3 regions of the Lacrimispora sanguinis genome follow, and region 2 is predicted to be linked to each of the others. Evidence: riboswitches for the same ligand, from Rfam matches in the RefSeq annotation. Region 2 holds a riboswitch; each other region holds the start of a gene.
The links. A riboswitch is a leader RNA that binds a small molecule or an ion and turns the genes downstream of it on or off. The one in region 2 is predicted to bind thiamine pyrophosphate.

Region 1 (3,353 bases), 1.8 Mb from region 2:
CGGTATCATGGCCTCCCGTACCATTGAAAATGACAGGGACCGTAAAATGACAATTATGACCACCACGTTTATCCCTTGCGGAGCCAAGCTTCCCATTATTGCCCTGATTGCAGGTGCTTTATTCGGCGGCGCGGCCTGGGTAGCCCCAAGCGCTTATTTTGTGGGTATTGCCGCTATCATTTGTTCCGGAATCATCTTAAAGAAGACTAAATTATTCTCAGGGGACCCGGCTCCTTTCGTTATGGAGCTTCCGGCGTACCATATGCCGACAGTTGAAAATGTTCTCCGCAGTATGTGGGAGCGCGGCTGGTCCTTTATAAAAAAAGCAGGAACCATCATTTTAGTTTCCACCATATTCGTATGGTTTACTTCCTTCTTTGGCTGGGTAGACGGAGAGTTCCGGATGCTGGATGCGGTAGAGCTTGATCACAGCATCCTGGCGGTAATCGGAAGCGCGATCAGCTGGATCTTTACACCTCTGGGCTGGGGGAACTGGAGATCAACAGTAGCTGCTATTACCGGACTGATTGCCAAGGAAAACGTAGTAGGAACCTTTGGTATTCTTTACGGTTTTGCGGAAGTGGCGGAAGACGGATCGGAAATCTGGGGCACTCTTGCAGGAAGCATGACAGCTGTTGCCGCTTACTCCTTCCTGGTATTCAACCTTCTCTGCGCTCCCTGTGTTGCGGCTATGGGCGCCATTAAGAGAGAGATGAATAATGCAAAATGGTTCTGGATTGCGATCGGATATCAGACCCTTCTGGCTTATGTAGTATCTCTCTGTGTTTATCAGATCGGCACTCTTATTTCTACAGGTGCTTTTGGGATCTTTACAGTCGTTGCCTTTGCGCTGATTGCAGGATTCATCTACCTGCTCATAAGACCGTCAAAGGAAGAAAAAGTAACAAAAATTCATTTAAACAGCGTGGCAGGAGCTAAGTAGGCTTGCCCCATGAGAGCCTGCACCTTATCTGCAGGCTCAAAATATAAGGAGGTACTTTATGGGAACACTTGTTGTTTTTATCGTTGTTGCCGGGTTGGTGTCATTGGCAGTAAGAAGCATGATCAATGACAAAAAGAGCGGAAAATCCATTCAGTGCGGCGGAGATTGTAAACATTGCGGAGGCCATTGCCATTAATTGAGGCGGCAGCTGGAAGAAATAAGCGGAGGCGCGCAAATGGAGAAACGAACGAATATTATTGAGAAAAGAAAAACGCCTGATTCCAGAAGCTATCACAGGACTAAGATGCAGAAAGAACTGATCATTGAAAAGCTGAAGGAAAAGGGCTGCAGAATCACGAAGCAGCGCAGTACGCTGTTAGATATCATATTGGAGCATGAATGCTCCAGCTGCAAGGAGATTTATTATAAGGCATCAGGCGTTGACGAGACCATCGGCGCTGCGACCGTTTACCGGATGGTCAATATCCTGGAGGAGATCGGAGCCATTAGCCGAAAGAACATGTATAAAGTCGTTTATTCGGAGACTTGCCCTATGGAGGAGGCATGTACTGTGGTCTTAGATGATGAGACCACCTATCAGCTTTCTGCAAAGAACTGGAACTCAGTGGTTCAGGCCGGACTTGCCGCCTGCGGATACCTAGATGGGCAGAAGATATCCTCCATTATCGTAAAACCCTGTGAATGCGAAAACGCTGACTGTGTCTGATATGCATGAAACCATTGGAGCCGGCTTACCGGCTCCGTCAGAAGGTTGCTTGACTTTCTGACCATACCGTTGTATACTTGCAATGAAAATTGAAAAGGGGTGCTGGAGAAAGTCCGGCTGAGATAAGGCAGTATTGCTTTAAACCCTGTAACCTGATCTGGATAATGCCAGCGTAGGAAGCTTTCAGGCTAAGCCTGTTCACCCGCCCGGATATCCGGGCGGGTTTTTGATTTCTATTAATGATAAAAGGAGAGAAAAGATATGAATGCAAGCGTAGCGATCCAAACATTGCCGGAGGCAAAGAATGATGAGGAATTGATCCGTATCGTTGACCAGGTGATTGATTATATTAAGAGTACCGGTCTGAACTATTATGTAGGGCCTTTTGAAACCGCCATTGAAGGGGATTATGATGAACTCATGGACATTGTTAAGGAATGTCAGCACATTGCCATAAGGGCAGGTGCTCCTTCTGTAGCCGCTTATATCAAAGTCACCTACCGGCCGGAAGGGGAGGTACTTACCATTGAAAAGAAAGTCACAAAGCATCACAAGTAAGCTTTGGTCCTGCTCTGCGGTTTTTGGACTTTTGGTCTTGTGGCAGGGGATCAGTTCTTTCGGTCTTGTGGACCGCTTTCTGCTCCCCTCACCCATCAGTGTGGGAAGGGCATTTGTAACGGAATTCCCAGTACTGGCAGTCAATGCGGGAGTCACTCTCGCCGAGGCGTTTACCGGGCTTTTCCTGGGGGTGGCAACTGGTTTTGTGATCGCTGTGATCATGGATCATTTTGAAGGCCTTTACCGAGCTTTTTATCCCCTTGTGGTTCTGACACAAACCGTTCCCACAGTAGCCATTGCCCCTCTTTTGGTATTGTGGTTTGGCTACGGAATGGCTCCTAAGGTAATCCTCATCGTATTGACTACCTTTTTTCCCATTACCGTGGGCATGCTTACCGGTTTTAAGTCAGTGAATCCGGATGCCGTGAACCTTTTAAAATCCATGGGAGCAGGAAGAGTAAAAATATTTCGCTATATTAAGCTTCCCGGAGCTATGGGGCAGTTTTTTGCAAGCCTTCGGATCTCAGTTTCCTATGCCGTGGTCGGGGCAGTCATCTCCGAATGGCTGGGAGGCTTTGGCGGGCTGGGAGTCTACATGACCCGGGTGAAAAAATCGTTCTCCTTTGATAAGATGTTTGCGGTCATTTTTCTCATATCGGCCATCAGTCTTCTTCTTATGAAAGGCGTGGACATGCTTTCTAAGAAATGCATGCCATGGGATAAACAGTGATAGGATAGAATTGGAGGATAAAATGAAGAAAACAGGTTTGGCAATTCTTATGGCGGCAGCCGCTGCCGTATTTCTCACTGCCTGCGGGGGAACCGGGAAACAGGCAGCAAATACAAATGCATCGGATTTAAAAAAAGTAACATTTGTTTTAGACTGGACGCCCAATACCAATCATACCGGACTTTATGTGGCAGAGGAAAAGGGATATTTTAAGGATGAAGGGCTTGAGGTAGAAATCGTTCAGCCACCTGAGGATGGGGCGGCAGTTCTGGTAGCCTCTGGAAAAGCCCAGTTTGGAATGTCCTTTCAGGACTCCATGGCTCCGGCTCTGGCAGGGGAAAATGCCCTTCCGATTACAGCAGTAGCAGCGGTTATTCAGCATAACACCTCCGGTA
Region 2 (3,353 bases):
ATTTGCCTGGATCTAAGCAGTTCCGTGGAAACAGAGGGTAAAAAAGACCCGCAAAAAATAAAAGAAATCATACAAATAGTAAGGAGTGAACAGCCATGTCAAAAGGAAAATTTGGACAGCACGGCGGACAATTTGTCCCCGAAACACTGATGAATGCAGTGAATGAACTGGAAGAAGCTTATGAGAAGTACAGCCATGACCAGGAGTTTTTAGCAGAACTTTCAGACCTCCACAAAAAATATACCGGAAGGCCCTCTCTGCTCTATTATGCAGAGCGGATGACAGAGGATTTAGGAGGCGCAAAGATCTATTTAAAGAGGGAAGATCTAAACCATACCGGCTCCCACAAGATTAACAATGCCCTGGGCCAGGTTCTTCTTGCAAAGAAGATGGGGAAGACCCGTGTCATCGCTGAAACAGGAGCTGGACAGCATGGTGTTGCTACCGCTACCGCCGCTGCTCTCATGGGAATGGAATGCGAAGTTTTCATGGGCAAGGAGGATACGGACCGTCAGGCCTTAAATGTCTTCCGCATGGAGCTTTTAGGCACAAAGGTTCACGCGGTCACCAGCGGTACCCAGACCTTAAAAGATGCAGTCAATGAGACCATGAGGGAATGGACCAACCGGGTGGCTGACACCCATTATGTTCTGGGCTCTGTCATGGGCCCTCACCCATTTCCTACCATTGTCAGGGATTTTCAGAGCATCATTGGAAAAGAGGTCCGTTCTCAGCTTCTGGAAGCAGAGGGTAAGCTTCCTGATATGGTGATTGCCTGCGTGGGAGGCGGAAGCAATGCCATGGGAATCTTCCATGAATTTGTAAACGAGGCTTCCGTAAAGCTGGTGGGCTGCGAGGCCGCAGGACACGGCATTGAAACAGGAAAGCACGCAGCCACCATTTCCACCGGCTCCCTTGGAATCTTCCACGGAATGAAGTCCTATTTCTGCCAGGATGAGTACGGCCAGATCGCCCCTGTTTTTTCCATTTCCGCAGGACTTGATTATCCCGGCATCGGACCGGAGCATGCGGCCCTTCACGACTCAGGAAGAGCCAGCTACGTTTCCATTACGGATCAGGAATCCGTGGAAGCCTTTGAATACTTATCCCGTCTGGAAGGAATCATTCCGGCAATAGAAAGCGCCCATGCCGTAGCCTATGCCAGAAAGATTGCTCCTTCCATGGGAAAGGATGAGGTCATTGTTATTAATCTATCAGGGCGTGGTGACAAGGATGTGGCAGCCATTGCCCGTTACAAGGGGGTTGAAATCTATGAGTAGAATTAGCGAAGTATTTTCTAAGGGGAAGGCATTCATTCCATTTATTACAGCAGGGGATCCTGACCTTGCCACCACCGAAGAGCTGGTTCCTGCTATGGCCGAGGCCGGAGCGGATTTAATCGAGCTCGGAATCCCTTTTTCTGACCCGATTGCAGAAGGCATCGTAATCCAGGAAGCCGATATGCGGGCTCTGGCGTCAGGAACTACCACGGATAAGCTTTTCGAGACCGTAAAACGGATACGCAAAAAAACCGATGTTCCGTTGGCTTTTATGACTTATATCAATCCGGTTTTCGTATATGGCAGCGAACGTTTCTTAAAAAATGCGGCGGACTGCGGCATTGACGCCCTGATCGTACCGGATATGCCCTTTGAGGAAAGGGAGGAACTGCTGCCCTACTGCAGGAAGTACGGGATCGAACTGATTTCCCTCATCGCACCCACTTCCAGGGAGCGGATACGGACCATTGCATCTGGATCGGAAGGATTTATTTACTGCGTTTCCTCCATGGGCGTGACAGGAGTGAGATCAGAAATCAATACCGACATTGGCGAAATGATTTCCTTCGTAAAGGAGGCAAAAGATATTCCCTGCGCCATCGGCTTTGGGATCTCCACCAAAGAGCAGGCCAGGGAGATGAGTAGGCATGCGGACGGCGTCATTGTGGGCAGCGCCATTGTAAAAATTGCCGCAAAGTATGGAAAAGACTGTGTTGAGCCTGTCTGCGACTACGTAAGGGAAATGAAGTCCGCCATATCCGGCTGATTGCCGGTAAGGGATGTTTTCCTTGACAAGGAGGAGGGGGAATGCTACACTAGTGCCACAAGAGGGAGCTCGTAGGCGGGCTGAGAGGAAGTAATCAACTTCGACCTTTATAACCTGATTTGGGTAATGCCAACGTAGGGATTCATATGGGATGATTGCATATTTCCGAGCCTATACCTGTTGGTATGGGCTCTTTTTCTTGTTCTTTACCAAAAGCCCTTACAATCCCTCCGTTTGCGAGAAAAAAGGAGGAATAAACATGAATTACACCACACAAATGGATGCCGCAAGAAAAGGCATTCTGACAAAGGAACTGATGGCAGTTGCTGAACACGAACAATGGGAGCCGGAAAAGCTGCGGGAACTGGTAGCGGAAGGAAAAGTCGCCATTCCGGCTAATAAAAACCACAGCTGCTTAAAGCCCAGCGGGATCGGCTCCATGCTGAGAACAAAGATCAATGTGAATCTGGGTACGTCCAGGGATTTGAATGATCTGGATATGGAGCTTTTGAAAGTAAAGGACGCAGTTCTCATGGGGGCAGAGTCCATTATGGATTTAAGCTCCTTTGGAGATACCCGGAAATTCCGCAAGAAGCTGACAGGAGAATGTCCGGCTATGATTGGTACGGTTCCGATCTACGATGCTGTGGTTTATTATCACAAACCCCTTCGGGAAATCACCGCCGAGGAATGGATAAAGATCGTGGAGATGCATGCGGAAGACGGGGTGGACTTCATGACCATTCACGTTGGGATCAACAAGCAGACTGCCAAAAGATTCAAGGAAGCAAAAAGGCTGACTAACATTGTTTCAAGAGGCGGGTCCATCATCTTTGCCTGGATGGAAATGACCGGGGAGGAGAACCCCTTTTATGAGCACTATGACCGCATACTGGAAATCTGCCAGAAGCATGACGTGACCTTAAGCCTTGGAGATGCCTGCCGTCCAGGGTGTATTGAAGATGCGTCGGATATTTCCCAGGTGGAGGAGCTGGTGACTCTTGGGGAACTGACAAGAAGGGCCTGGGAGAAGGATGTACAGATCATTATTGAAGGCCCCGGCCACATGCCCCTGGATCAGATTGCAGCCAATATGAAAATACAGCAGACAATCTGCAAGGGAGCCCCTTTTTATGTCCTCGGGCCTCTTGTCACTGATATTGCGCCCGGATATGACCATATTACCGCAGCAATCGGCGGAGCAGTGGCCGCTGCTGCCGGAGCAGCGTTTCTCTGCTATGTAACTCCTGCGGAGCATTTAAGACTGCCGGATGAAGCAGATGTGAAGGAAGGTATCATTGCGGCCC
Region 3 (3,353 bases), 340 kb from region 2:
TAGGAGCGGCCTTAGGAGAAATGGTGGTGAACTTAACACTTGGCAAGAAGAAGTATGCCGACGTGGAAGAAGAAATGCAGTCAATCCTTGAAAAGCTGGAAGCTTTAAAAAGCGAATTTTTAAGGCTTGCGGATGAAGACGAAGTTGTATTTGTACCTTTAGCGGCTGCATACGGCCTTCCCTCCGGCACCGAGGAAGAGAAGCTGCATAAATCTGAAATCCTGGAAATCCACCTTCTGGCAGCCACTCTGGTTCCTCTCATGGTCATGGAGCGTTCTATGGAAACTCTTGATATCATGGAGTTCCTGGCGGAGAAGGGAAGCCGCCTGGCTGTCAGTGATGTAGGCGTGGGAGTCCAGTTTATCCGCTCCGCTCTGCTGGGAGCAAAGATGAATGTTTCCATCAATACAAAAGCCATGAAGGAGCGGGAAAAGGCCGGAGAGCTTCTGGTTCAGGCGGATCATCTGGCAGAAGAAGGAATCAGAAAGGCAGATGCCATCTATGCGAAGGTGGAAGCTGCATTAAAGGCATAATAAGGAGGAGGAAAACAGACGTGATAACCTTAAAGGGTGCAGCCGTATCTGCAAAAATCAAGGAACAGGTAGAAACACTTTTGACTGGTTTAAAGGGAAAAACTCCAAAGCTTGCCATTGTGCGGGTAGGAGAACGGCCAGATGACTTATCCTACGAGCGGGGAGCTTTAAAGAAGATGGAAAGCTTCGGCCTGATGGGAGAAAGCTTTGCATTTCCTCAGGACATCACTGATGAAGCATTTAAGGAAGAATTTGCAAAAATCAATGAAAACCCGGATATCGATGGCATCCTTCTTCTTCGTCCCCTGCCAAAGCAGATAAAGGAAAAGGATATTGAGCATATGATTGACCCGGGAAAAGATTTGGATGGCATATCACCAGAAAATATTGCCAGGGTATTTGCCGGGGACGATACCGGATTTGCACCCTGCACAGCGGAAGCGGTGGTGGAAGTTCTGAAAGCCAATGATATTTCCCTGACAGGCAAAAGAGTAGCCATTGTGGGCAGAAGCATGGTAGTTGGCCGTCCTTTATCCATGCTGATGCTGAAAGAGAACGCTACGGTTACCATCTGTCACACTCGTACAGAAGATTTAAAGGAAACCTGTAAAAATGCTCAGATCCTTGTGGCTGCTGCCGGACGTGCAAGGATGGTGGATGCATCTTTTGTAGGAACGGATGCCATTGTGGTTGATGTAGGAATCAATGTGGACGAAGACGGAAAACTTTGCGGAGATGTGGATTTTGACTCCTTAGAAGGAACCGCCTCCATGGCAACTCCAGTACCGGGAGGAGTAGGAGCGGTAACAACGGCTGTGCTGGCTAGGCATTTGGTAATGGCAGCACTCAAAAAATAAAATAGGAAAGTTCGTGGGTAGACTGTAACCTAAAGTGAAGACACAGAAAATGTGTTGTGAGCTATTAAGGTTACAGTTTACTTTTTTTGCGTAAAACAAGAAAACAGAGGCTCAATGGCCTCTGTTCATTTATCCGTTTAAAGCCTGCCGCTTCACCTGTCCGATAGCTCCCAGTACTGGTGGGAAATACAGGACTAATACGGTTAATACCAACTCTGGCAGGATATAAGTGGCATTATAACCCAGAGTATAAACCAATGGGGGTATGCCCTCCGGTGTATAGGATGCAAAGAATATATAACCGGAGATAACATGGAATAAGTACCGACCCGTAACGCCCACAATATATCCGGCTACAAGACCGTGCTTTTTATTACTGAACAGACCGGAAAGCCCCAAAGCACCGAATGCCAAGGGATAGTCAAGAAGAACCTGGATCGGAGCGAATATATAGGGATTCGTGATAAACTGTAAAATTCCGTAGGCTACACCGGTCGTGATCCCGGCCTTTACACCGTAAACATAACCGATGAGGCAGATGAACATCATGGAAAACAGAGTGACGGAACCGCCAAAAGGAAGGGAAGCTACTTTGATAAAGGAAGTTACCGTTGCAAGCGCCATCGCGCCTGCGCAGTAAACCAGCTGGCGGGTCTGCAGCTTTTGAGATTTAGAAGACGATCTGCCAAGAAGATGCAGGGCAAAAAAGATTGCAGCAAATAGAACAATCACCAGCAAGTATCCTGCCGGCTTTAATAAATACTCTTCACTTTCCGCAGAGTAAGTTAGAAAAAATGACATAAAAAATCCTCCTTTGTGTGCGCAGGAGGGGACTACTATTGCTTCCTTACGCCGGCATTATCCGGTTCAAGTAGTGAGGGTTTGGTTTCTACCAATCTCAGCCAATGGCTCCCCTAGCGTGTGTAATTTATACAATTTTGCTGTGAGTATAGCGCAAATACACAGGCTTGTCAAGCCTTATCAAGTCATGTTTTTGCATGTCTGATCCATAACCAAATTGTAAATTCAGTATAAAAATGCAAATTAAGCACAACCTAGTAAAAGCAGTAAAGTTGAAATAAGGTCCGCTTGATTTATTATTAACAAATTGGAGATACGGAGGTTGTTTTCATGACAGGCTTTATTATTGCTCTTATATCCGGAGCGCTTATGAGCATACAGGGAGTTTTTAACACGGGAGTGACAAAGCAGACCAGCATGTGGGTTTCTACAGGCTGGGTACAGCTGACTGCATTTTTGACCTGCCTCATTCTGTGGTATTTTTCCGGCAGGGAGAACATTACCGGTCTATTTGACGTACAGCCAAAGTACTTATTGATTGGCGGAGTTTTGGGTGCATTCATTACCTATACCGTAGTTAGGAGTATGGGAACCCTGGGGCCGGCCAAAGCGGCTCTGATTATTGTAATTTCCCAGATCATTGTTGCCTACGCCATCGAGTTGTTTGGCTTGTTCGGAGTAGAAAAGGTAGGATTTGAATGGAAGAAGCTGATCGGCGCGGTTGTTGCCATTATCGGAATCATGATATTTAATTAATTTGGAAATAGTGCTTGTATTTACTTATTTCTTTAGGTAGAATAGTAACATAGGCTGAAGATGGTATCCTTTTTTGGAGATTTTTGTAAGAGGAGGGATATCATGGATTACAAGAAAGTTAAAATCATCCTTATCGCCCTGTGTGTCTTAGGGGCGGGTGTTTGTTACGGCTTGAGCAGAAGCCAGGAGGTTCGCAGGCCAGGGATTTCTCTGTCAGAGGAATCAGCTTTATCTTCCAGGGAAACGGTTACCGGAATTGGAGCAGGTGATGGCCCGGCGGCTTTAACGGCAGAAGAGGACAGTTTAGGAAGTGCAGGAGAGGAAACGGCCCTGCCTTTCTATGTACATATCTGCGGAGAAGTTATTTCTCCCGGTGTTTATGAGCTTAAAGAAGGAAGCCGGGTTT

Region 1: it holds a riboswitch for thiamine pyrophosphate, as region 2 does, so the genes downstream of both, ACHZES_RS09775 (thiamine-binding protein) here and thiC (phosphomethylpyrimidine synthase ThiC) in region 2, are expected to answer to the same signal.
Region 3: it holds a riboswitch for thiamine pyrophosphate, as region 2 does, so the genes downstream of both, thiT (energy-coupled thiamine transporter ThiT) here and thiC (phosphomethylpyrimidine synthase ThiC) in region 2, are expected to answer to the same signal.

The regions. Positions count from the first base shown of each region.
Region 1 is NZ_CP173277.1:2,091,310-2,094,662, reverse strand. It holds gene feoB (ferrous iron transport protein B) at 1-943, shown strand, start outside; gene ACHZES_RS09785 (FeoB-associated Cys-rich membrane protein) at 1,002-1,139, shown strand; gene ACHZES_RS09780 (transcriptional repressor) at 1,179-1,670, shown strand; TPP riboswitch at 1,756-1,868, shown strand; gene ACHZES_RS09775 (thiamine-binding protein) at 1,932-2,228, shown strand; gene ACHZES_RS09770 (ABC transporter permease) at 2,197-2,958, shown strand; gene ACHZES_RS09765 (ABC transporter substrate-binding protein) at 2,981-3,353, shown strand, end outside.
Region 2 is NZ_CP173277.1:3,928,577-3,931,929, reverse strand. It holds gene ACHZES_RS18220 (phosphoribosylanthranilate isomerase) at 1-150, shown strand, start outside; gene trpB (tryptophan synthase subunit beta) at 96-1,280, shown strand; gene trpA (tryptophan synthase subunit alpha) at 1,273-2,046, shown strand; TPP riboswitch at 2,098-2,204, shown strand; gene thiC (phosphomethylpyrimidine synthase ThiC) at 2,306-3,353, shown strand, end outside.
Region 3 is NZ_CP173277.1:4,269,761-4,273,113, forward strand. It holds gene ACHZES_RS19815 (cyclodeaminase/cyclohydrolase family protein) at 1-533, shown strand, start outside; gene ACHZES_RS19820 (bifunctional 5,10-methylenetetrahydrofolate dehydrogenase/5,10-methenyltetrahydrofolate cyclohydrolase) at 554-1,390, shown strand; gene thiT (energy-coupled thiamine transporter ThiT) at 1,520-2,191, opposite strand; TPP riboswitch at 2,218-2,316, opposite strand; gene ACHZES_RS19830 (DMT family transporter) at 2,522-2,947, shown strand; gene ACHZES_RS19835 (helix-hairpin-helix domain-containing protein) at 3,050-3,353, shown strand, end outside.